Regions from separate parts of the Sulfobacillus thermosulfidooxidans genome, predicted to be linked through region 2. Evidence: a T-box and tRNA genes for the amino acid it is inferred to sense, from the RefSeq annotation. Region 2 holds a T-box; the other regions hold tRNA genes.

Region 1 (3,188 bases), on a different contig from region 2:
TGCATTGGAGCTAAACTCTTACCGAATTTTTACAGCAAGCATGATGTGAAGAACGAAATGGTCTCCTGTCGGGTCACAGACTGGCAAACAGCGGCCGGTTGAGGAGTATCGATACGCGGAGTCGTTTTCGGGCGAACTTCCTGCTTATGATGTTACGAGCATCATAAGCGGGCACCAACACAGATGGGGCGTTCCAAGAAAAGAAACTAAGTCTTGCCCTATACAAATCATTATGATCACAACCTCGGCATTCCCTGACGCTCTCGACGCTGTGGGCCTGTTTCAAACTCACAGATTTGTTGGCTTCCGCGACGATGTTCAATACATGTTGCATCATCTGCTTCACCTGGCCAATCAGAACTTTTTGGTTGGCTGTGGAATTAACAGAGATAGCAGCTTGTTCGAATGTTCGAGATGCCGTCTGCATCGCATAGACATCAGAAAAAATTGCGTAACAGCGACTTCGACCCGAATGAGAGCATCTAGCTGTTGCGATGAAAAGATTTGGGCCATCTCCGAAGACGGAGGCAGATGCCATGACCATTGCAGCGACGTTGTGAGTAAATACACTGAATCATTTAGGCCAGCAAGAAGCACTAGTTCCACTGTCAGAACCGTATATTCGACACCTTGACGGATAGCGCGAAGTTTCAGGTGATCTTGCTTATCCCTTATGCCTGCTTGTTCATAAGGCGAATCGCATCATTGATGCATCAAAAAAAATGCGTATATTCGCTGTCGCTACCCAATGGTATGTGCACAGTCCTGTTTCCCTCCCTGCGGCAGCCATGGGCAATTATATATCATTTAAAAAATCAACGAATGATTTGTGTCCCAGATTGGCAAAAAATCGCTTCTAGAATGAGCCTCGAATTATTCGAGTGTCGTTATCAGACCGGTCGCATAGGAAGCGCTATTTTTGATAACATTGGTCGCTGGCAGTTGATTTGAGTTGAAGAGGACAGTTCCTATAGTAGTGAGGTTCATTGGGGCGGTATTCCGTCGGAGAACGGGGCATTGGATCTCCAAATGCCAGGACTGGTTCTTTCTGCTGCAGGCCAATGAGTCTATTACCGGTAATGTCAAGCAAAACCCAAGTATGTCTTGAAAGACAATGGATTCATCGTTGAGGACAGCATCTTTGTCTCTTTGCTTAACTATATTTTAGCTTATTGCAAATACGGCATAACCATGTTCAACTTTATTTCCTAACTGCCATTGCAAGACGACTTTTTCTTGTCCCCTAAATGACTTTCGAGGATAATATGGTTGAATATTAAAAAAGGCTACTTGGGTCGTCTTCCCTCCACCAGGAAACGACGTAAATGTCGGTCCCATACGCCAGCTTGTTTCGTGCTGATTTCTTGAATACAAAATGATATGCAAGTACCCTATACGAGCTTTCCCTAGATAAGTGGCCATCATTCCATCTCTCGGCAATATCATAATGCGCCAAGAATCAAGACCGTTCTGGTAAATTTGCACAGCCTTCCACGAACGGTTGGGACGAAGTGTCGTCGGCCGAGAGAATCCACAACTGGATAGCATTGCTGTCGAAACTATGATGGTACTTATGAGTTTTGTTGTATATTTCATTGACTATGTCCTGGGATGCATTCGAGGTTCACTGCACCCTGTACCCTTGTCAAAACAAAAAATTAAAAGCTATTTTTCTCATTTTTCACGATAGCACCACAAAAGGAAACGCACAACAAAAAAACACGCTATACAATAAAATATCGCGTGCACCTAATAAATTGGTGTCGGGAGGGGGACTCGAACCCCCACGGATTGCTCCATACGCCCCTCAAACGTAAGCGTCTGCCAGTTCCGCCATCCCGACGCATATTAAATTTGTGTTCGAGCTCAACTGCTTTTTCATTTTATCACAGACTTCCTCACGAGACAAATACCCCTTGATATTTCGCACTTTTCATTTTTTGACATCGAAAACCATGATTCCCCATACTGAAGCGAGGGCTCAGTGCAATAATGAAGGACTTCAGTATACCCACATATTCTGTAAAATCGTCGGATTCGCTGATTTACTTATCCTTCGTAGATATTTTCTGCCCTTTTAAACCTCTCGATCTTGTTATTCGCTTTGATACCGTGGTCAATGACATTTCCACGAGATCCGTTGGGAAGAAAAAAATCGGATTCGTCGTTTGCAGTGAACAATTGACGGTGGTTTTTGTTTCATTGAATCCTTATCTTCTCACTGCATTCCTTTCAGGACATAGGCAAGTCAATAGCAAAGATGGTGCGATGGGATTCACTTTCGATGACCCAATGTCCTCTAATTCGCAACACGATACTATTGGCAATCGCGAGTCCTAAGCCAAAATGGTGACTCGACGCAGGTTGTGCAGCCCGATAAAAACGGTCAAAAAGGTGCGCGAGAGTATCTTTAGAAATCCCAGGTCCTTGGTTTAAAACCCCGATGCGAACGCGGCGCGTTGTCGTTAAAGGAATCACGAATAATGTTACCGTCGTATTATCATCCGCATAGGTATCGGCATTTTCCACTAATATTCGCAGTACCGCCTCGAGAAGATCTGGCTCCGATAAAATATCTGGTATCGCCTGCGCGGTCAGATCTAGCGTTAATGGATGATGAAGGCACGTATCCCGTAAATTGGGCAGGATTTTTTGAAGGTAAGGCACCACTTCCAGCGGATGCAAAGGAGGAGGATCCTCTTGCTCCATGCGAGATAATTGCAGAAGACGATTCACCAAGGTTTCCATAGCCTGCGATTCCCGTGCCAACGCTTTTAGCGCCTGCGACCGGCTTTGAGGGTCATTCTGAGCCCATTGGGTTAAGGTGTGGATGTAACCACGAATAATGTGGATAGGGGTTCGAAGAGAATGAGCGGCATTACTGATAAATTGTCGCTCGCGTTCTTGCGCCTTGAGAAGGCGATCCAGCATGCTATTAAATGACTCCGTCAAAGAGACTACTTCCGTTAAGTTGGACGGAATAACAACGTGCTGACCGGTCTTACGGTTTAGGGTTACCGTGCCAGCCACCTCCTCCAAGGATCGCAGAGGCTCAGTGACTTGGCGCACAATGATAATGACGGCTAATATGCTACTCATCACTAACAGAAGTTCCCCAAAAACTAGAGCCGTGCGGAGCGTAGAAAGCAATGAGGCGGTTCGTGTAAGCCCATCGACTACAATCAGGT
Region 2 (3,188 bases):
TTGATCGCTGAAGGCTTCTTCTTTTTGGCTATAGCCAACAGCTAACACGATCAGTGCGGCAATGCCTTGAGCCATATGAATGAGGTCGGAGCGGATTTGATTCGGTTCATGATAGCCCAAATGAAGAAGCCCCCAGCACCCTAAATTGTCACAAATAGGTACGGCAATAGCTGAGTGAATATGAAAACGATCGGACCAAATACGCGGACCATTGGTTGGCTGTTGAAAAATCGTTGGTTCTCTCGTCAAAATGGAATGGTATAACGCCGAAGATTGGGGAATGACAGTACGGGTAAAGAACGCCTCGTCTTGGGGAGAGAGCCGTTCGGTTGATTCCAGATAGCGCAAGTCATTGCCTTCCACCTTAAATATGGCGACGACATCAGCACCCGTTAGTTTTTTGGCTAACGACAGTAAGTACGTGTAGCGTCCTTCACCGTGAGCCAAACCTTGAACCATTCTTCGCGTCGTGGTTAATAAAGTGTCGAGCTGGTAGGTAGGGGACGGTCTCAAAAGAGGTGCCCTGGTGAAATCAGCTGGGGTTAAGGTGCTATGAAATGTCATTTCGGGTTTTCCTAATAGATAACCTTGACCATATTCCACTCCGATTTCTTGGAGGGTGTACAGTTCTGCAAAAGTTTCAATGCCTTCAGCGATGAGTGAAGTGGCAGCCGTTTTCTTGGCGAATCGAGCGGTGCTTTCTAATAGGGCGAATTTGATAGGGTTCTTATCTACGTCCCGGACCAAGCTTAAATCGATTTTGGCAAAGTCAGGCTGCAATTCAATGAGCCGAGTTAATCCCGAATACCCTGAACCCAGATCATCTAAGGCAATGCGGATGCCCATTTCTCGAAAGGGCGCTAGGTAATCGTGCAGTTTATGGTCACCTTCGCTAATAGTTTCCCGTTCCGAGATTTCCAGCACGATTTGCTGCGGTTTGATCTGGTCGCAATGTTGTAACGCACGCAAGAAGGGTAACGGATTCAACAGGCTTTTCGGCAAAATATTTATAAAGAGAACCCATGTGTCAGGACAGCCACTCTGACAAAACGCATCAAGAATCTGTTGAAAAGCCAGTTGATCAAACATGAGCAAACCGTCATGCCCTTCGGCAGAGGCCATAAGATCTAAGACCGAAACAGGTTCGCCATCTGACATCTGGGGTCGACTGAGTCCTTCATAGGCTAATACCGAACCATCACGCAAGGACACAATCGGCTGAAAAGCGGCATGTAAAATCTTGCTACGATACCACTCGGGCCAAAGATTGTCGCGGTAGCGATTTGCCGTCTGATTCATTTTGGACTCCTCCAACCTCTTTCGACATTTAATCTATGCCATTTCGTTGCGAACTGGTGAAATCCTTTATTGCCTTCCAAAAAAATTCCAGGATTTTATGCATCCCACCAGGGAACTTGTGGAGCATTTGCATTTGTTGAGAATTTCAGGGTAAAATTATCCTGATAAAAATAGAGGAAGCTTAATGACCACGGACCTAAAAGAACCGAAAGGTACCAGAGAGCTAGCGGATGGTGTGAGCTAGTCCTATTAGATTCTTTGACTCACCGTGTGAAAGCTACGATTCAGCTCGTTATCGCTGGTTTAAGAGAGTGCTTTGAGAGCACTAAAATGGGTGGTACCGCGGGTTAATTCTCGTCCCTGTTGCGTAGACAGGGGCTTTTTTATTGGAGGGAACACCATGACGATCAAGGAAGGACAATCTTCCACGATTTCTTCGCCCGATCGCTATAATGTGCGCGCGGTCGAAGAAAAATGGCAAAAGATCTGGGAAGACCAACATCTGTACGAAACAAGGGATTCTGACAAAGAAAAATTTTATTGTTTAGAGCAATTTCCCTATCCATCCGGGCACCTGCACATGGGCCATGTGCGGGTCTATACGCTCGGTGATGTGATCGCCCGCTACCGGCGCATGGCAGGCTATAATGTGTTGCACCCGATGGGTTGGGATGCCTTTGGGATGCCAGCTGAAAATGCGGCCATTAAAAACGGCATTCCGCCGCGTACTTCGACGATGGCTAATATTGCGTACATGAAACAACAGATGAAACAAATGGGTTTGTCATTCGACTGGTCGCGTGAAGTGACCACATCCGAACCCGAATATTATCGTTTTACCCAAGAATTATTCTTGTTGTTTTACGAACGAGGATTAGCCTATCAAAAAGAAGGCGCAGTCAATTGGTGTCCGAGTTGTGAAACCGTATTAGCCAACGAACAGGTGGAGGACGGCTTGTGTTGGCGTTGTGATTCGGTAGTGACGAAGCGCGATTTGACGCAGTGGTATTTCCGTATTACGGATTATGCGGAGCGGCTCTTAACCTCCTTAGATGCTTTAGACTGGCCGCAAGAAATTAAGACCCAACAATTAAATTGGATCGGAAAAAGCATTGGGGCCGAAGTAGTTTTTGATGTGCCCAGTATTGGCCAGCAGATAGCGGTATTCACAACCCGCCCCGATACCTTATATGGCGCTACCTATGTGGTTCTTGCGCCGGAACATCCGTTGGTTGAACAACTGATCGCGGATTACCCGGAGGCCGATAAAGTTCGGCAGTTTATTGCGGAAGAACGGGTCCATAGCGATATTGAGCGAACGGCCGAAAATACGGAAAAACGGGGCATTTTTACGGGGAGTTACGCAATTCATCCCTTAACCGGGGAGAAATTGCCAATCTGGATTGCGAATTATGTATTGGTCGATTATGGAACCGGGGCGGTTATGGGGGTGCCGGCGCACGACCAGCGCGACTTTTTGTATGCACAAAAATATCACTTGCCCATGAAAGTCGTGGTCCAACCTGAAAATCCTGGCGAGGACTTTGATCAGCAAGCCTATAGTGGACCGGGAAAATTAGTGGATTCCGGACCTTTTACGGGGCTTGATAATCAGGAAGCGAAAGCTGCGATTGCGGGTGCGTTAAAAGAACAGGGGAAAGGAGGGCCCCGAGTTAGTTACCGCATGCGGGATTGGTTGATTTCCCGGCAGCGCTACTGGGGGGCGCCGATTCCCATCATTCATTGTCCAAAATGTGGGGCGGTTCCCGTTCCTAAGGACCAATTGCCTGTGCTTTTGCCGCCCAATGTCGAGTTCACGGGTCAGGGAGCTTCGCCCTTGGCGGGCGCTAAAGACTGGCTGGAAACGACGTGCCCGGTTTGTCAGGGAC
Region 3 (3,188 bases), on a different contig from region 2:
CCGGAAGCCCCGCTAACGCGCCATAACCGGTTCCCGAGACGCCTTTAGCAATATCGGGATCTTGTGCAGACATATCCATGCCCTGGTGCACAGCATGCCAGATAGAATAGGGTAAATTAATTTTTCCTTGGACTACTGGGTTAAACTTTTTCACGACTTTGCCCGAAGGCGTGGTAATTTCGCTCACCAAATGTGGCCAATACAAGGTCCCGCCATTGGCAATGGCCGCGTCAGCACGAGCCAATGCAATCAGGGTATAGCGGGCAATACCTTGGCCAATCACAGTATTCAAATTCCATCCCCAGGTCCAAGGGCCTTGTCCTGATGCGGCTAAACGAGCGGGTGTGGGAATTTGACTCGTGATCTCTCCTGGTAAATCAATGTGCGTGGGTTTATTCAACAAGAACTTCCGCATCCATTTGTCCATCGTATTGATGCCCATGTCATAACCCAAGGTGTAGAAAAACACGTCATCAGACAGTCCTAAAGCCTGCTCAACATTCAACCAGCCAAAACCAGGAGCATACCAGTTGCCAAAAGCGCGATCTTTAGGAAAGTAGCCGGGATCGTAGATTTCGGTGGTGGGAGTTATGACTCCCGAAGCCAAGGCGGCTACAGCCATAATCGGTTTAAATACCGATCCCGGTGCAAACCACCCCGAAATGGCTTCATCAATGAAAGGGCTAATGCCCATTTTGGCTAAGGGGCTGGTGGCTAACTTATTGTAATAGCTACTATATTCTTTGGGATTTGTCGGCAATAACTTATTGGGATTATAAGTCGGTAAACTCGCCATTGCCAAGATATCGCCATTATTGGGATTCATGGCAATCACAGCCCCTTGCACTGCGCCCGCACTGTGTGAAAAGCCTACGGTAGAATGTCGCATGGCTTTCATCACATACGCTAAGGAGTTTTGTGCCGTTTCTTCCAGGCGCCAATTAATCGTTAAATGCAGCGTATCTCCTGGAGTCGGACCAGAACGGCTGAGCAGCTTCACAAGTTGCCCTTGCCGGTTCACTTCTGCATATTCCCCACCAGCATGGCCATGAAGATATTGATTGTATTCATATTCCAAACCCGCCGCACCAACAATCGAGGTCATAGAAAACCCTTTATTTTTCAGCTGTTGATATTCCTGGGCATTGATACGCTGCGTATAACCAATGATATTCCCCATCAAATTGCCGTAGGGATAATAACGGACCGCAATGGGTTGAATGCGCAAATTGGGCAGTTCATTAATATTTTCTTCAATGTTGGTCATTTCACTGGCCGTAAGTCCTGAGGTAATCACGACCGGATCGTAAGGTGGTAGCTGCGCAATTTGCTTACTGATCAACTGACTCAAGTACGCAGGCGACTCGCCTAATTCCTTGCCCAACAAGGTCAATTCGGACGAGGGCATATTTTGCCCATTGGCGAGGTAATATAGTGTCCAGGACGGTTTTGATGTCGCCACAACCTTTCCGTCCGCAGTCACAATGTTACCTCGGGGTGCTGGAATCGGTAGCTTACGCAAGGTGTCAGCTTGCGCTAAGGCTTCGTAATGACTGCCTTCTTTGACTTGCAAATACCAAAATCGGGTCCCCACCACGGCAAAGGATGCGGTGATTACGGCCATAAACACAATGCTGCGATTACGGCTTTGACGATTGATCATTGATGCGTATCCCCCTCATTATCCCTATCAATCATAATAAACGGTTTGGTTGTCTTCGGGGAGCTCCATAAAAAATTACCAACCGGGTTTTTTTGTGGCAAATGGAATGATTTCCAATCTCAAGGATAAGAGGGTAAAATGAGAAATACTTTAAGAAATAAAAAAATAACGCATTTATCACGCGTATAATGGTGCCGGGAACCGGACTTGAACCGGTACGAGCATCCCTGCCCGGAGGATTTTAAGTCCTCTGCGTCTGCCTATTCCGCCATCCCGGCAAATTGTTATTTAACTAGCGACTAATTAGCGGCTCGCTCCACGACCGCCCCGTTTAGATTCTGTATTCCTTCGTAAATCCTGCAACCGGTCCTCACTATCTTTCATAAACCGTTGCATTTTATCTTCAAAAGATGTTTGCGATGAAGCACGGCGCTCACGATGTCCCGCATCACGTGGTGACGGTGTTTCTCGTTGAGCCTTGGGTTGAGCTTGACGAATTGAAAGTGCAATTTTCCCGGAAGGATCCATTGAGAGAACCTTTACCGTAACTTTGTCACTTTCTTTCAAATAATCTTTGATGTCCTTAACGTATGCATCTGCCACTTCCGAAATGTGAACCAGCCCAGTCTTTCCGGTGGGCAATACAACAAAAGCTCCAAACGGTGCAATACCGCTCACAGTTCCTTCTACGATCTGCCCTACTTCAAGTTCAGACGGCATACGTCTTATATTTTCCTCCTAAATAAAAGCTCAACTCGCCTCACGACAACGTTAATTATAAGATGCAAGGTCATAACTGTCAATCGGTAAAAGGTTGAAAGACTCACTATCATTTAGCAAAAAATGGCTTTGGTGACTACGACAGTTCTACGGTTGACTGAGAGCCGGATCAGGAATGGCCATCTTTCCCGTAATCATATTTTTAACCATCACCGGATTTTTTAGTTCTTGAATATCCTGTTGCAATTTTGCATTTTGTGTTTGCACAGCTTGGATGTTGTGATTTAACGTCAGTTCATCATGCCACAAAACCCAAATATGGATTCCCGATTGAACGGTCCAAAAACTTAAATACCCCAACACAAACACGGTGACAAAGCGCTTCCAATTCCAACGTAAGCGTACCCGTTTTTGTCCAGCAATAGCCACTAAATCTCCTCCTCGTCCTCATCCTCCGCGGCCATAACGCCCAACGGATCCCCACTAATGACCAGAACGACTTGATACCCTTTGGTTTTCGCCCGGTTGTAAAGCGTTGCCACTGTCGCCGGCGACAAGCCCAACCGTTTCGCGATGGTTTCACTGGAGACTCCTGTTTCCTTTAAAGCCACCACTTGCCGTTCACGAAATGATAATTTTTCGAGTCCGCGAATTTCAATTTGCATAATCTCTCCAAGTTATCCACAGGTTGTGTACAAACTGTGTACAAACTTATTACAAAATTATGACATGGTTTTTACATTATAAAACAGGCAAGAGGTTTTCGCACTACATTTCGGGGGAATTAGGCGGAGGCGAAGGAGGC
Region 4 (3,188 bases), 150 kb from region 2:
TTTGTTCTCGACGTGTACGAGCATTCTTACGGCATTGACTATGGTGTGAAGCGGGCTCCATACATAGAGGCATTTATGAAGAATGTTGACTGGGATGAAGTCAACAAGCGCCTCGAGAAATACCACATCTAAGTTGCTCGCATTAGCTATTGTCATCGCAAAAAAGCCCAGGATGATTCTGGGCTTTTTTGCATACACTTAGGCAGTGTGAGATTTTCTTGAAAAGCTTACAAGCCATATTGACAGTATGATAGATCCATTCATATACTTAACATCGTATTGACGAGTTTTCGTCAAAGTGCACGCTGTTTGTAAACTTACGAGGGGGATTATATGGTGAAAGCTGAGGATGTGTTACGAACTATACGGGAAAAGAATATTGAAATGATTGACGTGCATATCATTGACTTGCCGGGAACGTGGCAGCATGTGACAATACCGGTTAGTGAAGTTGATGAGGATACCTTTACTAATGGAATACCGTTTGACGGTTCCAGTCTTCGAGGTTTCCGCGGCATTGAAGAAAGTGACATGTTAATGATTCCTGATCCTGACACCGCTGTGGTGGATCCGTTTGCAACGGTGCCGACGTTGAGTTTGGTAGCGGATGTAACAGATCCTCAGCATGTTCCCTATCAACGTGACCCGCGCCGGATTGCACGGAACGCGGAAGAATATCTTAAGGCATCTGGAATTGCGGATGTGTCCTATTGGGGACCAGAAATTGAGTTTTTCATTTTTGATTCCGTCCGCTACATTAACCAAGGTTATCATGCGGCATATCAGGTCGATTCCTCCGAAGGATTTTGGAATTCCTTTGCGGAAGGCAGTCTAGGACACACCATCCGAACCAAAGAAGGGTACTTTCCTGTTCCACCCTTGGACAGCACAGCGGCCTTACGAACGGCCATGGTCAAAGCGTTACAAAGTGTAGGTATTCGCGTGGAAATGCACCACCACGAAGTCGCTACGGCCGGTCAAGGAGAGATCGACTTACGCTTTAACACCTTGACCAAACAGGCTGACACCGTGATGATGTACAAGTATGTATTGCGGAATGTCGCTCAGCAACATGGTAAGACCGTGACATTTATGCCCAAGCCCATTTATGGAGACAATGGCAATGGCATGCATGTTCACCAGTCCCTGTGGAAAGACAGCAAACCGTTATTTTACTCGGAAAATGGATATGCGCATATGTCACCGCTTGCATTAAGTTATATTGCCGGTATTTTAAAACATGCGCGGGCCATTTTAGCCTTTAGCAATCCCTCGACCAATAGTTATCGACGGTTGGTGCCCGGGTTTGAAGCTCCTGTGAACATTGTGTTTTCGCATGGAAACCGCTCAGCTGCTATTCGAATTCCTGTCAATGATCGTCCGCAAGCGAGCCGTATTGAATTCCGCACCCCCGATTCCACATCGAACCCCTACTTGGCATTTGCTGCGATGCTGATGGCAGGTCTTGATGGGATCCGGCAAGGTTTAGATCCGGTGAAGGAAGGCTTTGGGCCCTTAGACAAGAACATTTACGCACTAAGCAAGGCCGAACTTGCCAATATCCAAAGTGTGCCCGGTTCCTTGTCCGAATCACTTGATGCGTTAGAGCAAGATCATGCATTCTTATTGGAAGGCGGCGTATTCTCCGAAGATCTGATTCAAACATGGATCGATTACAAACGCGTCAACGAAGTGAATGCCGTTAATCTTCGACCGCACCCGATGGAATTCGAATTGTACTTTAACAGCTAAAACATTGTTAACAGGGCGCTTCCGGTTGGAAAGCGCCCTGTTTGTTATTGCCTATTGAGTTGGGAAAAAACCTGTGCTATAATAACCACGTTGTCGCCGAAGTGGCGGAATTGGCAGACGCGTACGACTCAAAATCGTATGAGGTCACCCTCGTGCCGGTTCAAGTCCGGCCTTCGGCACCAAATTTTAACGGCCATTTGGCCGTATTTTTTTTATGGCATTACCGTTTAATTTGTGTCGGCGAGGCGATTCGCGATGGTTAACAAGGTTTCATTAAATAATTCCGGCTGTTCAAGCATGACCAAATGACCACTATCCGCAATGGTATAAATGGGAATATCTGGCCATATGGTTAAAAATTCATTGGACAAGACTTCGGGTGTCATCCGGTCTTCGGCACCACGGATGAGAAAGGCAGGACCGGTATATTGCCCTAATACCGGGCGGCTATCAAACAGGCTACAGGCGGTTAACTCGTGTAAAATCCGGTCGGCCGAGACCGTTTCCAGTAGCCGGAGGTTCGTTTCATATAAGTTGGGATCAAAATGGCGGGCTAAGGACCACCGTGCGATGTTTTCCAGCGCTTGATGAGGGTGCGTCACTAATTGCTCCAGCAACTCAGGATTAACGGGTAAGCGTGGTCCCGTTCCAACCAACACGAGCGCTCTGACCGATTGAGGTTTTAGGATGGCCATCATTTGGGCTATGGCGCCTCCCATCGAGTGACCAACCACAATCGCTGGCTCATTGATCTGGGTTAGGCACCACTCGGCTAATGAGGTAATAAGGTGACTCGGTAAAATTTGTGGTCTGGCCGGCAAATCACAAAATTGGGAGGCAAAGGGCAGGCGATGTTGTCGGGACCAGGACCGGCTCGTCGAACCCGCTCCGTGAATGAATAGCCAAGGCACAGGCATTAGGCGCCACTCCTTTTGTCACTTGTTGGGCTGCAATGCGTTTGTTACCATAGTATATATCAGAGAAGGAGCTACAGGTGCGGATGCCGACCCAACTTTTAATTGATGGTCACAGTTTGTTGTTTCGAGCATATCATGCGTTATTGACACAAAATCTGCAAACGAAAGACGGAACGCCAACCGGCGCTATTCATGGTTTTTTGTCCATGGTTATCAAAGTCATCACAAATGAACACCCGGACCGGGTCATTATGGCCTATGACGGGCCTCATAAAACCTTCCGCCACGAACAATATCTTGAATATAAAGCCAACCGCGTGGAAAGCCCTGATGAATTTCGCCAACAAGTGCCGTTGGCGTTAGACATTGTGCGGCATTTAGGCATTCCCACGGTTATGGTCGATGGATTTGAAGCGGACGATGTGATTGGCACCTTGACTACACTAGGTCAACGTAAAGGATACCAGACCTTAATTGTGACGGGCGATCGCGACCTCCTACAACTGGTGGACAAAAACG

The links. A T-box is a leader RNA that pairs with one kind of tRNA and senses whether it is charged. The one in region 2 lies ahead of leuS (leucine--tRNA ligase), so its partner is inferred to be a tRNA-Leu.
Region 1: it encodes a tRNA-Leu, which carries the amino acid that the T-box ahead of leuS (leucine--tRNA ligase) is inferred to sense. The anticodon was not compared.
Region 3: it encodes a tRNA-Leu, which carries the amino acid that the T-box ahead of leuS (leucine--tRNA ligase) is inferred to sense. The anticodon was not compared.
Region 4: it encodes a tRNA-Leu, which carries the amino acid that the T-box ahead of leuS (leucine--tRNA ligase) is inferred to sense. The anticodon was not compared.

What each region holds. Positions count from the first base shown of each region.
Region 1 covers NZ_LGRO01000001.1:1,728,717-1,731,904, forward strand. Annotated here, with positions in the region: gene AOA63_RS20030 (hypothetical protein) at 1,165-1,425, opposite strand; tRNA gene AOA63_RS08730 (tRNA-Leu) at 1,759-1,843, opposite strand; gene AOA63_RS08735 (sensor histidine kinase) at 2,233-3,188, opposite strand, start outside.
Region 2 covers NZ_LGRO01000002.1:399,423-402,610, reverse strand. Annotated here, with positions in the region: gene AOA63_RS17470 (EAL domain-containing protein) at 1-1,299, opposite strand, end outside; T-box leader at 1,475-1,664, shown strand; gene leuS (leucine--tRNA ligase) at 1,700-3,188, shown strand, end outside.
Region 3 covers NZ_LGRO01000001.1:2,022,455-2,025,642, forward strand. Annotated here, with positions in the region: gene mrdA (penicillin-binding protein 2) at 1-1,663, opposite strand, end outside; tRNA gene AOA63_RS09970 (tRNA-Leu) at 1,853-1,941, opposite strand; gene AOA63_RS09975 (S1 RNA-binding domain-containing protein) at 1,967-2,383, opposite strand; gene AOA63_RS09980 (hypothetical protein) at 2,531-2,812, opposite strand; gene AOA63_RS09985 (sigma factor-like helix-turn-helix DNA-binding protein) at 2,812-3,048, opposite strand; gene yabQ (spore cortex biosynthesis protein YabQ) at 3,152-3,188, opposite strand, start outside.
Region 4 covers NZ_LGRO01000002.1:248,229-251,416, reverse strand. Annotated here, with positions in the region: gene AOA63_RS16755 (superoxide dismutase) at 1-132, shown strand, start outside; gene glnA (type I glutamate--ammonia ligase) at 334-1,752, shown strand; tRNA gene AOA63_RS16745 (tRNA-Leu) at 1,848-1,934, shown strand; gene AOA63_RS16740 (alpha/beta fold hydrolase) at 1,980-2,669, opposite strand; gene polA (DNA polymerase I) at 2,753-3,188, shown strand, end outside.